Regions from separate parts of the Ancylobacter pratisalsi genome, predicted to be linked through region 2. Evidence: riboswitches for the same ligand, from Rfam matches in the RefSeq annotation. Region 2 holds a riboswitch; the other holds the start of a gene.
What was found. A riboswitch is a leader RNA that binds a small molecule or an ion and turns the genes downstream of it on or off. The one in region 2 is predicted to bind cobalamin.
Positions count from the first base shown of each region.

Region 1: another riboswitch for cobalamin. It lies ahead of G3A50_RS16995 (energy-coupling factor ABC transporter permease); the one in region 2 lies ahead of G3A50_RS04355 (CbtB domain-containing protein).

Region 1 is NZ_CP048630.1:3,623,611-3,632,892, reverse strand. It holds gene G3A50_RS17015 (amidohydrolase family protein) at 1-1,039, shown strand, start outside; gene G3A50_RS17010 (amidohydrolase family protein) at 1,064-2,290, shown strand; gene G3A50_RS17005 (amidase) at 2,303-3,532, shown strand; gene G3A50_RS17000 (TetR family transcriptional regulator) at 3,529-4,251, shown strand; gene G3A50_RS16995 (energy-coupling factor ABC transporter permease) at 4,351-5,028, opposite strand; cobalamin riboswitch at 5,065-5,304, opposite strand; gene cydX (cytochrome bd-I oxidase subunit CydX) at 5,420-5,560, opposite strand; gene cydB (cytochrome d ubiquinol oxidase subunit II) at 5,576-6,733, opposite strand; gene G3A50_RS16980 (cytochrome ubiquinol oxidase subunit I) at 6,739-8,316, opposite strand; gene cydC (thiol reductant ABC exporter subunit CydC) at 8,389-9,282, opposite strand, start outside.
Region 2 is NZ_CP048630.1:877,915-887,196, forward strand. It holds gene cobN (cobaltochelatase subunit CobN) at 1-1,782, opposite strand, end outside; gene cobW (cobalamin biosynthesis protein CobW) at 1,801-2,868, opposite strand; cobalamin riboswitch at 3,003-3,221, opposite strand; cobalamin riboswitch at 3,293-3,507, shown strand; gene G3A50_RS04355 (CbtB domain-containing protein) at 3,541-3,726, shown strand; gene G3A50_RS04360 (CbtA family protein) at 3,745-4,458, shown strand; gene cobU (bifunctional adenosylcobinamide kinase/adenosylcobinamide-phosphate guanylyltransferase) at 4,464-4,970, shown strand; gene cobO (cob(I)yrinic acid a,c-diamide adenosyltransferase) at 4,981-5,595, shown strand; gene G3A50_RS04375 (NINE protein) at 5,701-5,925, shown strand; gene G3A50_RS04380 (cobyric acid synthase) at 5,951-7,411, shown strand; gene cbiB (adenosylcobinamide-phosphate synthase CbiB) at 7,479-8,456, opposite strand; gene recQ (DNA helicase RecQ) at 8,620-9,282, shown strand, end outside.

The sequences.
Region 1 (9,282 bases), 1.9 Mb from region 2:
CCCCGACGAAGCCGTCGCGCTTGCCCGGCTCGGCGCGCTGGAATCGCTGAAGTTCGGGACCACGCTGATCAACGACATGTATGTCCATGTCGAGCACACACTGCCCGCCATGGCCGAGCTGGGGCTGAGGGTGTTCGCCAGCGATCGGCTGCACGACGTTGATTTCACGCGGGTCCAGCAATGTGACTGGCGCTACGATCCCGCCATCGGCCGGCGCTCGCTCGACGCCGCGCTGGCGCTGGCCGAGCGTTTCGACGGCGCCTTTGACGGGCGCGCGCGCGTCACCCTGGCCGCCCATGCGCCGGACACCTGCTCGCGCGATTTCCTGCGCGAGATCCGCCGCGCGCGCGACGCGACGGGGCTTACGGTCTCCACCCACCTCGCCCAGAGCCCGCTGGAGGCCGAGTTCATCGCCCACCGCGACGGCATGACGCCGACCGAGCTGCTCGATGATGTGGGCCTGCTCGATGCGCGGCTGATCGCGGCGCACTGCATTGTAATGAATGACAGCGACATCGCACGGGCGGGCGCGGCCGGCATCACGGTCGCCCATGTGCCGAAGGGCAATGCCGGTGGCGGCATGATGGCGCCCACGCGGGCCCTGCGCGAAGCCGGCGCCAACCTCGCCCTCGCCACTGACAACCTGCTCGGCGACATGATCGAGGCGATGCGTTGGGCGCTGTGCATCGGACGGCTGCAGACCGGCACGGTGACGCCCGACTGGCAGCCGGAGGACGTCTTCGCCATGGCAACCGGAAACGGCGCCAGCGCGCTCGGGCTCGCAGACGAGATCGGCGCGCTCACCGTCGGCAGGAAGGCCGACATCGTGCTTGTCGACATCGACCGACCAAGTTTCGTGCCCCTGCTCGACCCGCTGGGCAACCTCGTTCACTGCGGGCAGGGCAGCCATGTGCGCCACGTCGTGATCGACGGCGTGCTTCGGGTGTGCGAGGGCCGCGCGGTCGGGATCGACGAGGAAGACATCTGTCGGCAGGCCCAGCGGACCGCCGAAAACCTGTGGCAACGCGCGGCGGCCTGAGCCGCGCCCTGAGGAGAAGCAGCGATGGACCTGATCGTACGGAACGCCCGCCTTCCCCATGACCTTGAACGCGAGGTCGACATCGGCGTCGAGGCTGGCCGGATCGTGGCGATCGAGGCGAACCTTGCCGCCGAGGGCGAGGAGCTGGACGTGGGCGGCCGCCTGGTCTCTCCGGGCTTCGTGGAAACGCACATCCACCTCGACAAGTCCTGTATCCTCGACCGCTGCCAGTCACAACGCGGCGACCTCCCCGAGGCCATTGGCGAGGTGGCCAAGGCCAAGGCAGCCTTCACGCCGGAGGATGTCTATGCGCGCGGCAAGCGCACGCTGGAAAAGTGCCTGATGCAAGGCACCACCCACATGCGCACGCAGCTTGAGGTCGATCCCGGCATCGGCCTGCGCGGGCTCGAGGGCGTCCTGCCGCTGATCGAGGAATATCGCTGGGCCATCGACATCGAGATCTGCGTGTTCCCGCAGGAGGGGCTGCTCAACAATCCCGGCACCGACGACCTCATGGTGCAGGCCCTCAGAAACGGCGCCCGCGTCGTCGGCGCGGCGCCCTACACCGACACCAATCCGCACGGCCAGATCGACCGCGTCTTCGAAATGGCGCGCGAGTTTGACGCCGATATCGACATGCATCTCGATTTCGGCCCGACCGGCGACACGCTCGACCTCGACTATGTGTGCGAGCTGGCGGACCGCTATCGCTGGGGCGGACGCACCGCGATCGGCCATGTCACCAAGCTCGCCGCCGCGAGCCCGACGCGGTTCGACGCAGCGGCCCGCAGGATGCGCGATGCCGGCGTCGCGCTGACCGTGCTGCCCTCCACCGACCTGTTCCTGATGGGCCGCGACTGCGACTGCAACCAGCCGCGCGGCGTCACCCACGCCCACAAGATGATCCATCACGGGGTCAATTGCTCGCTGTCCACCAACAACGTGCTCAACCCCTTCACGCCGTTTGGCGACTGCTCGCTGATCCGCATGGCGAACCTGAACGCCAACATCTGCCATATCGGCGCAACCGACGACATTCGCGAGTGCTTCAACATGATCACCGAGCGCTCCGCGCAGCTGATCAATGCGCGCGACTATGGGCTGGCGCCCGGCAAGTCGGCCGACTTCGTCGTTCTGGACTGCCAGTCCCGCGAGGCGGCGATCGCCGAACTCGCCCCTGTCCTGTTCGCCTACAAGCGCGGGCGACGCACCATGACACGGCCCGCCGCGACACTGCATCGCCCGAACTGAACCGAGTCCCCCATGCCGCAGTCCACGACCTCCTTCGACCACCCTCCGGCCGATCCTTATGGCGCCTTCTGCCGGGACAATCATGTCGGCCACCCGGCCACCGGCGCGGGCCCGCTCGACGGCCTGACTTTCGCGATCAAGGACGTCTTCGACGTCGAGGGAAGCCGCACCGGTTTCGGCCATCCGACCTGGCTTGCGACGCACGCCCCCGCACGAGCGACGGCCGATGTTGTGACGCGGCTTCTGGCCGCCGGCGCGGACCTCGCTGGGCGTACGCTGAGCGACGAGCTGTGCTACTCGATCTCGGGCGAGAACGTGCATTTCGGCATGCCGATCAATCCCGCCGCGCGGGACCGGCTGCCGGGTGGTTCGTCCAGCGGCTCGGCGGTGGCGGTGGCGGGCGGGCTGGTCGATTTCGCCATTGGCACCGATTGCGGCGGTTCGGTGCGGGTGCCGGCGGCCTATTGCGGGCTGTTCGGCATTCGCCCCACGCATGGACGCCTGCCGCTCGCCGGCGTGTCCCGTTTTGCCCCACGCTTCGACACGGTAGGCTGGTTCGCGCGCGACGCCGCGCGGCTGAAGAACGTGGGCGAGGTGCTGCTGGGGGCGGCCTCTCCTGCCCGTTTCTCACGGCTTCGGGTTGCCTCGGACGCGTTCACACGCTGCGACGCGGAAACCCGCCCCATTCTTGAGGCCGGCATCGAACGGCTGGGGTCCCTGCTCGCGCGGCACGACAGCCTGGTGCTGAGCCCCGACGGCCTCGACACATGGCTCGATGCCTTCCGCACGGTTCAGGCGAGCGAGATCTGGACCTCTCTGGGCACATGGATCGAGGAGGTTCGCCCTGCCTTCGGCGAGGGTGTGGGCCAGCGCCTCGCCGCCGCCGCACAGGTGACGCTCGGGCAGGCCGACGCCGCGCGCGGGCGCACGGATGCCATCGCGGCTGAGCTTGCGATGATGATCGGCGAGGACGACCTGATCTGCCTGCCGACCACGCCGGGCGTTCCGCCGCTGCGCACTCTGGCATCGGCCGAGGTGGAGAATGACTACCGGCGGCGTGCGATGGAGCTGCTCTGCCCGGCCGGGCTCGGCGGCCTGCCGCAACTCACCATTCCGGTTGGAACGGTGAATGGCGCGCCGGTGGGATTGTCGATCCTGGCCAGACGCGGCAAGGATATGGAATTGTTGGATTTTGCAGCGAGGGCCTTCTCCGACCTGCCGACCGTTTCGGAGAACCGATGAACGCCAAAAGATCTGGCGCCCTGCCCGACGAGGACATTGGCCTGCCGGACGGCTCCGCTTCCACGCCGGCCAAGGCGAAGGCGCCGCGACGCTCGCCCGGCAAGCGCAATGCGGTCGCTACCCGCCAGCGGATACTCGAAGTCGCGATGGGCGAATTCGCCGAGCATGGCTATAGCGGCAGCCGGATCGAACGCATTTCCGCCTCCGCCGACGTCAATGTCGGCATGATCTATCATTACTTCGGCAATAAGGATGACCTGTACCTGGCGGCGCTGGAATCGTCCTACAAGATCATCCGTGATCGGGAGCAGACCCTCGACGTCAACGAGGCCGACCCGATGCTGGCGCTGAAGGCGCTGATCGAGCTGACTTTCGACTTCCTCAGCACCGACCCGCATTTCGTCCGGCTGATCATGAACGAGAACCTGATGATGGGCCGCACGGCCCAGCGGTCCTCAACCATTCCGTACATGACGCGCCCCCTGCTGGAATCGCTGCGGACCATTCTCAAGCGCGGGCAAAGAGAGAAGGTGTTCCACAGGAACATCGACGCCGAGAATTTCTACGTCTCGATTCTCGGCCTGTGCTTCATCCACGTCTCCAACCGTTACACGCTGAGCAGCATGTTTCAGCACGACTTCGCCGCGCCGGACTGGCTGGAAAGGCGCAAGGCGGTCGTGGTGGATGTGCTCACCAGCTACATCGCCACCGGCAAGTGAGGCGAACTGATTGTCGCCGCCTGCCCGACAGGAAAAATCCGGGAAGCGGTCAGCTTCCCGGACCTCGTTCAACGCAGATGAGCGATCAGCCCTGCCCGCTCACGCCGGGTCGTAGAGCCGGCTCTCGAACAGCGGGCTGCCCTTCAGTCCGTTGAACGCCTTGGCGGCGGCCAGCACGGCGAGGTCGATCAGCGGCTCGATCAAAATCACCAGCATGTAGGCCGCGCCGAACGAGCCGATGGAAGCCGCGTTCTCCACGGTGAAGCCATGCCCATAGAAGGCCCAGAACGCCACCCAGACCACGATCCCGGCCTGATAGGTGGTGGAGAGCGCCAGCGCCTGGCGGTACTTCAGCTCGACATAGGGCGTGCCCGGCGTAATGACGTGGCGCGCCAGCGAGGTCAATGCGAACAGCGGCACCAGCAGCGTGGTGACGTTCATGCCGTATTGCGGCAGATCGAACGGCGCGAAGAAGAGCCCCTGGATCAGCAGGCCGGCGGCGAGGCCGATGGCGGCGGGAGCGACGCCGAAGATCAGGAACAGCGTCGAGCCGAGGATGAGGTGCACCTCGGACACGCCGACGGGATGATGCGGCAGCAGCTCGAAGAAGGCGAAGACCAGTGCGGTCGTCACCACGCTGCGCGCAACCAGCGAGACAACGCCGCGCTCGCGCACCGCCTCGCCCGCGAGCTTCAGCGTATAGGCGCCGGCGCCAGCCGCCGTGACAGCGCTCAGCCAGATCTTTCCTTCGGCCACGAGGCCGGGCTCGATATGCATGTGGTTCTCCATTGCCGTCTCTCCCGACGGCGTAAGGGTGGACGCTCATGCATGGCCGGTCTCCTGACTCGCGGGTCACAGCGCGCCTTCCGCCTTCCCGGACCCATCCTTGCGGATGAGGTCCAGTGGCAATGTGGAAGGCCGCTCGCCGCTCACAGTCGCGGGGGCGGTCAGGGCTTCGGGCCGCTCCATCCTTGATCGGATGGCGGTCCTTCCCCGTTCCCGTTTCATCCGGACGAGTCACCCCGCCCGGACACCATGCATCGGGCTAGAACGCGTCGACGCCGGGCCGGCTGTCAAGCCGAACGGAGGGGAACCGCCCACATCCGGGACGCTCACGATCCCGGACGTGGATCTTGAAGACGGGAGCGCGGCGGCTCCGCGCCCGTGCTCAGTGCCGGTCGCGGATCGGCACGGGCCGGGGCTGCGCCTTGGCCCGGAGGGTGTCGTCCGTCAGCTCGTACCACATGGCGTTCAGCACCGCGAAAGCGGCAGCCAGCGGAAAGCCGAGAAGCCAGGAGAAGTACCACATTGTCGGTTTCCTTCCTCAGTACGCGTGGCTGTTGTCGCGCTGGATCTCAGCCGTATCGACCTTGCCCCACAGCACCCGATAGACCCAGGTGGTGTAGGCGACGATGATCGGAATGAAGATCACCACGCAGACCAGCATGATGAACAAGGTGAGGTGGCTCGACGACGCGTCCCACACCGTCAGGCTTGAGCGCGGGTCGATGGTCGAGGGCAGGATGAAGGGGAACATCGACAGCCCCACCGTCGAGATGATGCCGAAGATCGACACCGTGCTCGCCAGCAAGGCGGTGAACTCCGCCCGCGTGCGCAGCAGCAGAAGGCAGGCGAGAGCGCCGATGATACCCAGCGCCGGGCCCGCCATCATCCAGGGATGGGCGCCATAATTGGCGAACCATGCGCCGGGCGCGATCGCCACCGTCTTGGCCAGCGGATTGGACGGGCCTTCCGCGACGAAGGTGCTGGTGATGCGGTAGCCATCAATGCCCAGCCAGAGCCAGACACCGCCGAGCGCGAACAGCAGAACCGTCACCAGAGCGGCGACGCTGCCGACGGCACGGGCGCGTGTGGCGACGTTGCCCTCGGTCTTCACCGTCAGCCAGCCCGCACCATGCATCACCACCATCGCGACCGACAGCAATCCGCACAGCAGCCCGAAGGGGTTGAGCAGCTCGAACAGCGTGGTGCCCTCATAGAAGATCCGAAGTTCGTTGTTGAGGTGGAACGGCACGCCCTGCAGCACATTACCGACCGCCACGCCCATGACCAGCGCCGGCACCAGTCCGCCGATGAACAGCGCCCAGTCCCAGGCCGCGCGCCAGACCCGGCCCTCGCGCTTCGAGCGATACTTGAATCCCACCGGGCGCAGGATGAGCGCGAACAGGATCGCGAACATCGCCAGGTAGAAGCCCGAGAAGGACACCGCGTAGAGCGGCGGCCAGGCGGCGAAGATCGCGCCGCCGCCCAGGATGAGCCACACCTGATTTCCTTCCCAGGTCGGCCCGATGGAGTTGATGACCACGCGACGTTCCAGATCGGTCCGTGCCACGAAAGGCAGAAGGATATCGGCGCCGAGATCGAAACCGTCCATCACGGCGAAACCGATGAGCAGGACGCCCAGCAGCAACCACCAGATGACACGCAGCGTGTCGTAATCGATGAGCGTATGGAGGATCATGGGTCCTACTCCGCGGCAACGAGGTGGGCGGGAATGAGTTCGGCGTCGGGATCTTCGTCCGGCTCCGGCCCCTTGCGGATGGCGCGGATCATCAGCATCATCTCGATGAGGATCAGCACCGTGTAGAGCAGCGCGAAGCCGACGATGGTCGTCAGCACCGTCGCCGCGCCAAGGCTCGAGACGCCGGCCGCGGTTGGCAGCACGCCCTCGATGATCCAGGGCTGGCGGCCGAATTCCGCCACCACCCAGCCCAGTTCCGCCGCGACCCAGGGCAGCGGAATGGCAAGCACCGCGATCCACAGCAGCGGGCGATAGCGGTCCAGCATGCGGCGCGCCGACAGGAAGAAGAACACCGACATCAAGGCGATGAAGGCGAAGCCGAGGCCCACCATCAAGCGGAACGCCCAGAACAGCGTCGGCACGTTCGGAACGGTGTCCCACGCCGCCTTTTCGATCTGCTCCGGCGTGGCGGTACGTGGATCATCGACATAGCGCTTGAGCAGCAACGCGTAGCCCAGATCCGTTCCGTGCTCCTCGAAGGCCTGGCGGACATCCGGCGCGATCGCGGCATCACTGCCGGCCGCGCGGATCTTCTGCAGGGCGTCGAACGCGATAATGCCGCTCTCGATGCGTGTCTTGGCGTGGCCGACAAGTTCCGTGATGCCGGGCACCACGGTGTCGAGCGAGCGGGTGGCGATCAGGCCCAACACCCACGGGATACGCACGGCGAAATGGGTTTCGCGCTCGGCCTGGTTGGGAAACCCGATGACCGTGAAGGCGGCCGGCGCCGGCTCCGTCTCCCACATCGATTCCATGGCCGCGAGCTTCATCTTCTGATGCTCGGTGGTGAGGTAGCCGCTCTCGTCGCCCAGCACGACCACCGACAGGGACGCGGCGAGCCCGAACGAGGCGGCGACCGTCATGGAGCGCTTGGCGATCTCGATGTGCCGGCCCTTGAGCACGTACCAGGCGGACACGCCGAGCACGAAGACCGAGGCCGTGACATAGCCGGCGGAGACGGTGTGCACGAACTTGGCCTGCGCCACCGGATTGGTGATGACGGCGAAGAAATCGGTGACTTCCATGCGCATGGTCTGCGCGTTGAAGGCCGAGCCCACCGGGTTCTGCATCCAGCCATTGGCGACAAGGATCCACAACGCGGAGAAGTTCGAGCCCAGCGCGACCGCCCAGGTGGCGACCAGATGCCCGACCCTGGAAAGCTTGTCCCAGCCGAAGAAGAACAGCCCGACGAAGGTTGCTTCCAGGAAGAAGGCCATCAGCCCTTCAATCGCCAGCGGCGCGCCGAAGATGTCACCGACATAGTGGCTGTAATAGCTCCAGTTCATGCCGAACTGGAACTCCATGACGAGGCCGGTGGCGACGCCGAGCACGAAGTTGATGCCGAACAACGTGCCCCAGAACTTGGTCATCTGGCGCCATATCCGGCGCCCGGTCATGACGTAGACCGTCTCCATGATCGCCAGAAGCACGGAAAGTCCGAGCGTCAGCGGCACGAACAGGAAGTGATAGAGCGCCGTCATTGCGAATTGCAGGCGCGAGAGGTCGACTACATCTAGGGTCATGGCGGGTTCCGGTTGCCTCCGGTCTCCTGTCTTGTCGCGCTGCCGGCAGGCGGCGCAGGATCGAATGTCGGCTCAGTCGGGTCGCAGCGCTTCAATCGCCGCGGCAAAGCCGGGGTCGCCGCGACGGTAGGAACCGCGCGCTCGGCCTTCGGCAATCAGGATCAGGCGGTCGGCGGCCTGCGCCTCGCGCCGCAGATGAGTGGCCAGGATCAGGGTCCGCGAACCCGCCTCATGGGCCAGCCGCGCCAGCACGTCGCGCGCGGTCGCCCCGTCGAGCCCTTCCGTCGGCTCGTCGAGCAGCCAGAGCGGCGCGTCCGTCAGGAACAGGCGGGACAGGGCCAGACGCCGGGACTGGCCTCCGGAAAGGCCGAGCCCGCCCTCGCCGAGCGGCGTATCAAGCCCTTCGGGCAGAGCCGCGACCACGGCGCCGAGCCCGGCGGCCGTGAGGGCGGCCATCAGCCGGTCGTCATCGGCGGCGGGATCGGCAACGAGAAGGTTTCCGCGCAGGCTGTCGTGGAACAGCTCGGTGCGCTGGGTCAGCAGCACGCTGCGCCGGGCCGCGACCTCGCCCGAGGCCGGCCCGATTTCACCGGCGATGGCCGCCAGCAGCGTCGACTTGCCCGCCCCGCTCATGCCGACAAGGGCGACACGCTCGCCCTCCGCAATGGCGAGATCGATGCCCTCAAGCGACGGACGTACCGCGCCATCCCTTATGATTGCTAGATTTCGGACCTCAACCGCCTGCCCCTTGCCCGGGGTTGGCATTGGGGCAATGGGCGGGGTGGGGGTGAGGCGGGAGGCGAGACGGCGCGCGGCGATCAGCGCGCGCTCCAGCTCGACCACGCCCCGGCGCAGCGCGGCGAAGGGATCGAAGGCGGCCAGCGCCAGCAGCAGCACCAGTGCGGCGGCCGGCGTATCGATGGTGCCCGCATGATTCAGCGCCGCAACCGCCAGCAGGGCGAGCGC
Region 2 (9,282 bases):
TTCGCCGGCAAGGCCGGTCTCGATGGTGGGCGGGGGCAGATGGCCGAGCGTCACCGCCGCGATCCGGCGCTTGGCCTGCGCCGCCTCGCCGGGATTGGACACGATGAAGGGGTAGGCCACCGGCAGGCTGCCGAGCACCAGCTCGGGGAAACACCCGGCGGTCAGCGCCACATGCTTGCCCGGCAGCCATTCCAGCGTGCCATGCGCGCCCATGTGCACGACCATGTCGGCCTCGCGCTGAAGCCACAGCCCGAACGCCAGCAGCGCGTGGCGCGGCGCCAGCACCGGGTCGTGATACTGCGCCCGCCGCTCGGCCAGGCTGCCTCGGTCCGGCGCCAACGCGAGCGTCACATTGCCGAACGTGCGGGCGCGAAACCGGAACGCGCCCTCCGCGACATCCGGGTCGTCCTCCGGCGCGCCCCAGGCCGCGTCGATCTGCGCCATGGCCTCGGCCGGCACAGCCGCGGTAAGGCGCCGATAGGCTTCGAGCGAAAGCGAGGCGCCCGGCGAGGCGGCAAGGTCCCGCAGCAGGGCCTGCTCGTCACCGGGAATGTCGCTCACCTGGTAGCCGCCCGCGTGCAGATCCTGCAGCAGCGCCCGCACGCTCGCGGGTACGTCGAGCCCCACCGCCCAGCCGGTACGGCCCGGCACGCCGGCATAGTCGGGCATCAGCACGCTCACCCGGCGCTGGTTCCGCGCCAGCGCCTGCAGCCGCGCCAGCGCCGCCACCCGATCAGCCACCTGCGCGACACGGTCCGGCTCCGGCCGGTTCACCAGCGCGGAGAAACCGGGCACCGAAGGGGCGGGGTCCGGCGCCTTGAAGGACAGCGCGCCCGCCAGCACGCGGCCATCGAGCTCGGGCAGCACCACATGCATGGCGAGGTCCGACGCCGTTAGCCCGCGCGCGCCGTCGAGCCACGCCTCACGCCGCGTGGTCGCGACCACGCCCTGAAGCACCGGCACGCCCGCGCGGTCCAGCACGGTCTGCGTGCCCGGATCAGCGGCGGCGAAGGCGGTGAGCGTCACGATCACGGCGGGGCTCACCTGCGCCAGCATCCCCTCCAGAAAGGCGATGGAGGTCGGCTCCTTCAGGCTGGCGACAAAGACGGGGCGTGGATCGAGCCCGCGCTCGGCCAGCGCGGCGCAGAGCGCGTCCACCGGGGCGGCATCGGCCGCCAGCCACATCGAGCGGTAGAAAATGACCGGCACCACCGGCCCCTCGCCGGCCGGCACACCGCAGGGATAGTGCCCGGCGAGCGGCACCGGCACCGGAGCCGCGAAGGGCAGAGCCCGGCCGGCATGGCCGGCCAGGCGATGCAGCAGCTGGCGCATATTGTCCGGCCCGCCGGCACGGAAATAGCCCAGCAGCGCCTCGAGTTCATCGGCGGCAAGGGTGGAAGCCTCGGCAAGCCTCGGGTCGTCGCGGTCCTCGCCCGGCAGGATGGCCAGCGCGATGCCCCGCGCCCGCGCTTCCGCCCCCAGCCGCTCGGCCCCGTAGCGCCACCAGTCCAACCCACCGAGCAGGCGCACCACGATCACCCGCGCGTGCACCGCGACCTTGTCGATCCACAGATCGACCGACATCGGATGGCGCAGGTCGCGCAGGCTGGCGAGCCTGAGGCTGGGCAGCGCCGCGCCGCCGGGCCCGCCCTGCGCCCGCGCCAGCGCGCCGAGGTCGCTGTCGGTAAAGGACAGCACCACCACATCGCCCGGCGTCTGGCCAAGGTCGACCGGCTCGACGAGATCGTCGAGGCTGGTCGATGTGGTGGTGAGGATGTGCATGGCGCCGGCGCTTCCCGGTCAGGCCGGTACGGGTGCGTCGTGGCCGGCAAGCAGGGCCTCGACCTTCGCCCGGTCGAGCCCGTTCAGCCCGATGGCGACGAGGCGCCCGACACGCGGGCCAGCGCCCCACGGCCGGTCGAACTGGTGGCTCACGCGCGGGCCGACCGCCTGCACCAGCAGCCGCATCGGCTTGCCCGAAACCGGCAGGAACCCCTTCACGCGCAGCACATCCGCCTCTTCCGCCGCCCGCGTCACCCGCGCCGCGAATTCGGCCGGATCGGCGATCTCGGGCACCTCGACGACGAAGCTGTCGAAGTCGTCATGGTCGTGTTCCAGCTCGTCGTCATGATGGGTGCGGCGATTCTCGATGTCGTCCTCGGTCCCGACGCCCAGCCCCATGAGAATGGCCGGATCGATCCGCCCACCGGAGACGCTGACCACGCGCACGCCCTTGGGCAGCTCGGCGTCGAGCGCGGCGCGGGCGCGCGCCATGCCGGCGGCGTCGATCAGGTCGGCCTTGGTCAGGATCACGAGATCGGCGCAGGCGATCTGGTCGTCGAACACTTCCTCGATCGGGTCGTCATGGTCGAGCGAGACGTCGCCGGCGCGCTGTTCGGCCAGTGCGTCATGGTCATGGGCGACGCGGCCGGCGGCCAGCGCATCGCCATCGACCACGGCCACCACGCCATCCACGGTCACCCGGCTGCGGATGGCGGGCCAGTGGAAGGCCTGCACCAGCGGCTTGGGCAGCGCGAGGCCCGAGGTCTCGATCAGAATGTGGTCGACCTTGGGCTCGCGGGCGAGAATGGCGTCGAGCGCGGGCACGAAGTCATCCGCCACCGTGCAGCAGATGCAGCCATTGGCGAGTTCGACGATGTTCTCCTCCGGGCAGGTCTCGATGCCGCAGCCCTTCAGGATCTCGCCGTCGATACCGACATCACCGAACTCGTTGACGATCACCGCGAGCCGCTTGTCGCGCGCCTTCTCAAGGATATGCCGGATCAGCGTGGTCTTCCCCGAGCCGAGGAAGCCGGTGACGATGGTGCACGGCACCCGCGAAAGAGTGGACGTCTGGGCAGTGTTCATGCGGGCTCTCCAGAAACCGGTCGGCACGAAACCAGTCGGGTCACGGGATGCACCGGCCGCGGAGAACTCCGCGCGAAGCCGCCGGACGCAAGGGCCCGGCATGCTCTGCCTGACCACCGGGCACCCCGCCGGGAATCACGACCGAACCTACGGCAGGTCTCCTGGCTCGCGGGTCGCCGCCTCGTAGCCGCCTTCCCGGGTGTCATCCCAGTGGCTTCCGGCACGGGCTCGCCGCTTACAGTTGCGGGGGCAGCCGCGGAATTGGAGCGCGCCCGAGAAGGCCCTGCCCCGCACCGCATTCCCTCTTAGTCCCTCCCGCGAGGCGGGAGAAAACCGTCGGTCGCCGCCACTTAAGGAGCGCGGGCGGGGAATGTCAAACCGTGTCAAACCCCACCGCGCCCGTTGCGGGCTGGCGCGCACGCGCTATAGTCGGCGCGTCGTCGGTTCCCGTGAGTTCCACGGGACGCAAGACGGGAACGCGGTGGGGCGGAGCGCGAAAGCCTTCCGCCGATTCCGCGGCTGCCCCCGCAACTGTAAGCGGCGAGCCCCCTCCACTGGCCACTGGCTTTCGAGCCGGGAAGGCGGAGGAAAGGGCCGAGACCCGCGAGCCAGGAGACCGGCCGTCGACACAACCCGCAAAGGCCCTCGGGTGGAGGGCCAAAGGAGACTGTCATGAACGCTTCCCACAGCCCGCTCGCGTCTGCCTCGCGCGAATCGGCCGCCTCGCGCGCCCTCCAGATCACCTTCGCCGCCCTCATCGGCGTGTTCGTGATCGGCGGCGTGGGCTTTTCCCATATCAGCGCCGTGCACAACGCCACGCACGACGTCCGCCACGCGACCGCCTTCCCCTGCCACTGAGTCCGGGGAGCGCGCACCATGTCACTTTTCAGGACGATTCTGTTTGTCGCCGCCCTCGCGGGCATCGGCACTGGCCTTGTCGGCTCCGCCATCCAGATCTTCGGCACGGTGCCGCTGATCCTCAAGGCAGAGACCTTCGAGAACGGCGCCCCCGAGGAGGCCGCATCCGCGGCGCATGAACACGCGCCCGGCACCGCGGCCCACGAGCACGACGCCGATGAATGGGGCCCCTCGGACGGGTTCGAACGCAACGCGTTCACCGTGCTGGCCATGGTCCTCACCGGCTTCGGCTTTGCGCTGCTGCTGGTGGCCGCCAGCGAGCTTGCCGGCGGGCTTTCGAGCTGGCGTCAGGGCCTTCTCTGGGGCCTTGCCGGCTTTGCCGTCTTCACCGTGGCGCCGGGGCTCGGCCTACCGCCGGAGCTTCCCGCCATGCCGGCGGCGGACCTTCTGGCCCGGCAGATGTGGTGGATCGGCACGGCGGCAGCCACGGCCGGCGGCCTTGCGTTCATCGCCTTTGGCCGCACTCCGCTCCTCGCCGCGCTGGGCGTCGCGCTGATCCTCGCGCCCCATCTCATCGGCGCCCCGCAACCCGACAGCCATGAGAGCCCGATCCCGGAATCGCTGCATCACAGTTTCATCGTGGCGACGGTGGCGGCGAGCTTCGTGTTCTGGGTGCTGCTGGGCGGCCTTGCCGGCTGGCTGCGTCCGCGCCTCGCGGCCGGAACTGCCTGAACGGCATGAGCCTCACCTTCATCCTCGGCGGCGCCCGCTCAGGCAAGAGCCGGCACGCCGAGGAACTGATCGAGCGGCTTTCCCCGCCCTGGACCTACATCGCCACGGCGCAGGCTTATGATGACGAGATGGTGGAGCGCATCGCGCTCCACCGTTCGCGCCGGCCCGCGCCGTGGCAGACCCTCGAAGCGCCGCACGATCTCGCCGCGGCGATCGCGAACCTGCCCTCGAGACAGCCGGTGCTGGTGGATTGCCTTACCCTGTGGCTCACCAACCGCATGCTGGCGGATGCCGACCTCGCAAAGGAAGGGGACGCGCTGCTCGCGGCGCTCAGCGCCCATGACGGCGAGGTCTTCGTTGTCTCCAACGAGGTCGGGCTCGGCATCGTGCCCGACAACGCGCTGGCCCGGCGCTTCCGCGACGCGCAGGGCCGGCTCAACCAGAAGGTCGCCGCCGAGGCGCAGCGGGTGGTCTTCATGGTCGCCGGGCTTACCATGCCGGTGAAGGGATAAGGCTCAGTTCATGAACGACGTCACCTCGACCGAGGCCGAGCGCCACCGCGCCAAGATGGAAAAGCGCAAGACGGTGCAGGACGCCGAGGTCGCTTCCAAGACCGTCGAGAAGGGCCTGCTGATCGTCCACACCGGCGCGGGCAAGGGCAAGTCCACCGCCGCCTTCGGCCTCGCCTTGCGCACGCTCGGCCATGGCGCGCGCGTGGGCGTGGTGCAGTTCATCAAGGGTGCCTGGCATTCGGCCGAGCGCGATGCGCTGGAGACCTTCGGCGACCGGGTGGCGTGGTACACCATGGGCGAGGGTTTCACCTGGGAGACGCAGGACCTCGCGCGCGACATCGCCAGCGCCCGCCGCGCCTGGGAGCAGGCCTGCGCATTGATGGCGGACCCGTCCATCGGCCTCGTCATCCTCGACGAGCTCAACATCGCGCTGCGCTACGACTATCTGCCGCTCGACGAGGTGATCGCGACACTTCAGGCCCGCCGCAAAGGGCTGCACGTCGCCATCACCGGCCGCAACGCCAAGCCGGCGCTGGTCGAGGCCGCCGACCTCGTGACCGAAATGACGCTGGTCAAGCACCACTTCAAGGCCGGGGTGAAGGCGCAGAAGGGCATCGAATTCTGATGCCTCGCGCATTCTTCGCCGTGCGATCTCGAAATTTGGGCCGGATATTCCCATCTGGGAGGAGACGCCGGCTGTCGCGGCGTGGCTTCAGGGAGTTTCCCGTCGATGCGGTCCACCCCCATCGCCTATCTGTTCTGGTTCTTCTGCCTGATCGGCGTGTGCGGCATTCATCGCTTCTATGCCGGCCGCTACTGGACCGGCGCGCTCTGGCTGCTGACCGTCGGCATCTTCGGCATCGGGCAGTTCATCGATCTGTTCCTGATCCCGTCCATGGTGCGCGAATCCAACCTGGAGCGCCGCGTGGACTATCTGGAATCCGGCCGGATCTGAGTTCATACGCGCTTGAGAGGGCGTCATGAGCGCCCTCTCGCTCATGTTCCAGGGCACCGGCTCGGATGTCGGCAAGTCGCTGGTGGTTGCCGGCCTTGCCCGCGCCTTCACCAATCGCGGCCTCAGCGTGCGCCCTTTCAAGCCGCAGAACATGTCGAACAATGCCGCCGTCACCGCTGACGGCGGCGAGATCGGCCGCGCACAGGCGCTTCAGGCCCGCGCCGCCCGCATCGCCCCCTCCGTGCACATGAACCCGGTGCTGCTGAAACCGCAGAGCGAGATCGGCGCGCAGATCGTCGTGCAGGGCCGCGCGCGCGGCAATGCGAAAGCGTCCGACTATCAGGCGCTCAAGCCCCAGCTCATGGGTGCCGTGCTGGAAAGCTACGGCCGGCTGAAGGACGAGGCCGACCTGGTGCTGGTGGAGGGCGCCGGTTCGGCCTCCGAGATCAATCTGCGCGCCGGGGACATCGCCAATATGGGCTTCGCCCGTGCCGCCGGCGTTCCCGTGGTGCTGATCGGCGACATCGATCGCGGCGGCGTCATCGCCAGCCTGGTGGGCACCCGTACCGTGCTGCCCGATGACGACGCGGCGATGATCGCCGGCTTTCTGGTCAATCGCTTTCGCGGCGATCCGGCGCTGTTCGCCTCCGGCATGGAGGAGATCGCCTCCCGCACCGGCTGGGCCGCGCTCGGTCTCATTCCCTTCTTCCCCGGCGCCCGCCGGCTGCCGGCCGAGGACGCGCTGGCGCTGGACGCCGCCCCGCTCGACAAGCCCGGCGCGCGCCTGCGCATCGCGGTGCCGCTCCTGCCGCGCATCGCCAATTTCGACGATCTCGACCCGCTCGACGCCGAACCGCAGGTGCAGGTGATCCGCGTGCGCCCCGGCGAGCCGCTGCCGGGAAACGCCGATCTCGTCATCCTGCCCGGTTCGAAATCCACCATTCCCGACCTCGCCGATCTGCGCGCCAATGGGTGGGACATCGACCTTTTCGCCCATGTGCGGCGCGGGGGCCGGGTTCTCGGCCTGTGCGGCGGCTACCAGATGCTCGGACGCACGCTCAGCGATCCGCTCGGCATCGAAGGTCCGCCCGGCACCGTGCCGGGCCTTGGCCTGCTCGATGTCGACACCGTGCTGGCGGGCGAGAAGCGGCTGGTCGCGATCCGCGGCGAAAGCGAGGGCGTGCGCTTTTCCGGCTACGAGATGCATATGGGCGTGACCGAAGGCCCCGGCCGCGCCCGCCCCTTCGCCACCATCGACGGCAAGGGCCGAGAGGGCGCGGTCTCCCCGGACGGGCGCATCGTCGGTACCTATGCCCACGGCCTGTTCGCCAATGATGCCCAGCGCTCGGCCTGGCTCGCCCGTCTCGGCGCCACCCCGAGCGGGCTGAACTATGAGGACGGCGTCGACGCCACGCTGGACGCGCTCGCCGCCCATCTGGAAAGACACGTCGACCTGGATCGGCTGCTGGCGCTGGCGCGCGGGTAGAGCTTTTTCGAGCGATGCGGGTTCCGGCTGCGTCCGGGGAAACGCGTCGAAACAACCCGCTGGAACGTCACATCGCCAGCAGCGCCATCACCGCCAGCCCGAGCCCCGCGATCATCACCGCATCCGCGGCGCGGTAGAGCTTCAGCGCCCGGCGGATGTCGGCGGCGGTGCAGTCTCGCCGTCCGCCCTCGCCCATGACACCGTCGACGCTCATCACGCCGCCATACTGGCGCGGGCCGGCCAGGGCGAGCCCCAGCGCGCCGGCAAAGGCGGCTTCCGGCCAGCCGGCATTGGGCGAACGGTGGGCATGGGCATCGCGCCACACCGCCCTCCCGGCCGCCACCGGCGAGGCACCGGGCACGAACACCGCCCCCAAAACGATGAGCGCGCCGGAAAGCCGCGAGGCGGGAAGATTGACGAGATCGTCGAAGCGCGCCGAGGCCCAGCCGAAGTCGCCATGGCGCCGCGTGCGATGGCCGATCATGCTGTCGGCGGTATTCACGCCCTTATAGGCCGCCGCGCCGGCCAGCCCGCCCACCGCCATCCACAGCGCTGGCGCCACAATGCCATCGGAAAAATTCTCGGCGAGGCTCTCGATCGCCGCGCGTGCCACGCCGGCCTCGTCCAGCACCTCGGGGTCGCGGCCGACGATCTGCGATACCGCCGCCCGGCCCTCGGCCAGACCGCGCTCCAGCCCGTCCGCCACCCGCGCCACATGCTCGTAGAGGCTGCGCTGGGCCAGCAGCGAGGACCCCGCAAGTGCTGCAACAACAAGGCCCGCGGGCACCATGAGCGCAAGCGACTGTAGGAGCAGCCCGGCGCCTATCGTCACCACCAGCACGGTGGCGAGCGTCGCCATACCGTTCAGCCGCCGCTCGCGGGGCGGGTCGCCGTCGCGGTTGAGCGCGCGATCGAGCCACCCGATCAGCCGGCCGATCCACATCACCGGATGCCCGATCCGCGCCACCAGAATATGAGGGTAGCCGAAGGCGGCCTCGAACAGCAGCGCGAGCAGGGTTAAACCGAGAGTAAGGTCGAGGGCCATCGCAGGTGATTCTGTCGGGAAGCAAACAGGCGGCGGGAAGCAGGCGGGCGGGTGCCGAATCCGCGTCTGCGGAACGGCCCACCCTTTCCTTAACCCGGCCGCGAGAGCAAGACCCGCGACGCGAACCGGCCCGAGACACGAACCAGAGCGTGACGTTCACCTGATGAATATGGTTTCCCTCACTTCCAGCGTGCTGCCCCCCGCGATCGAGGCGGCCAAGCATGCCCGGCTCGCCGAGGTGTTCGGCTTCGACCGGTTCCGGCCGGGCCAGCAGGATGTCGTGGATACCGTGCTCGCCGGGGTTCCCACCCTCGCTGTCATGCCCACGGGCGCGGGCAAGTCGCTGTGCTACCAGCTGCCGGCGCTGGTGCTGGGTGGGCTCTCCATCGTCGTCTCCCCGCTGATCGCGCTGATGGACGACCAGGTGAACGCGCTCAAGCTCCAGGGCGTCGCCGCCGAGGCCATTCATTCGGGCAAGCCGCGCGAGGACAATGTCGAGATCTGGCGGCGCGTGGCGCGCGGCGAGGTAAGCCTGCTCTACCTCGCCCCGGAGCGGCTGATGAGCGAGCGCATGCTCAGCGCCCTCGCCCGCCTGCCGCTGGGCCTCGTCGCGGTGGATGAGGCGCATTGCGTCTCGCAATGGGGCCACTCGTTCCGCGCCGAATATCTCCAGCTCGGCCGGCTCCGCGAGGTGTTCCCCGGCATTCCGCTGGTCGCGCTCACCGCCACCGCCGACCGCGCCACCCGCGACGACATCGTCGAGCGGCTGTTCGGCGGTCAGGCGCGGGTGTTCGTCTCCGGCTTCGACCGGCCCAACATCTTCATC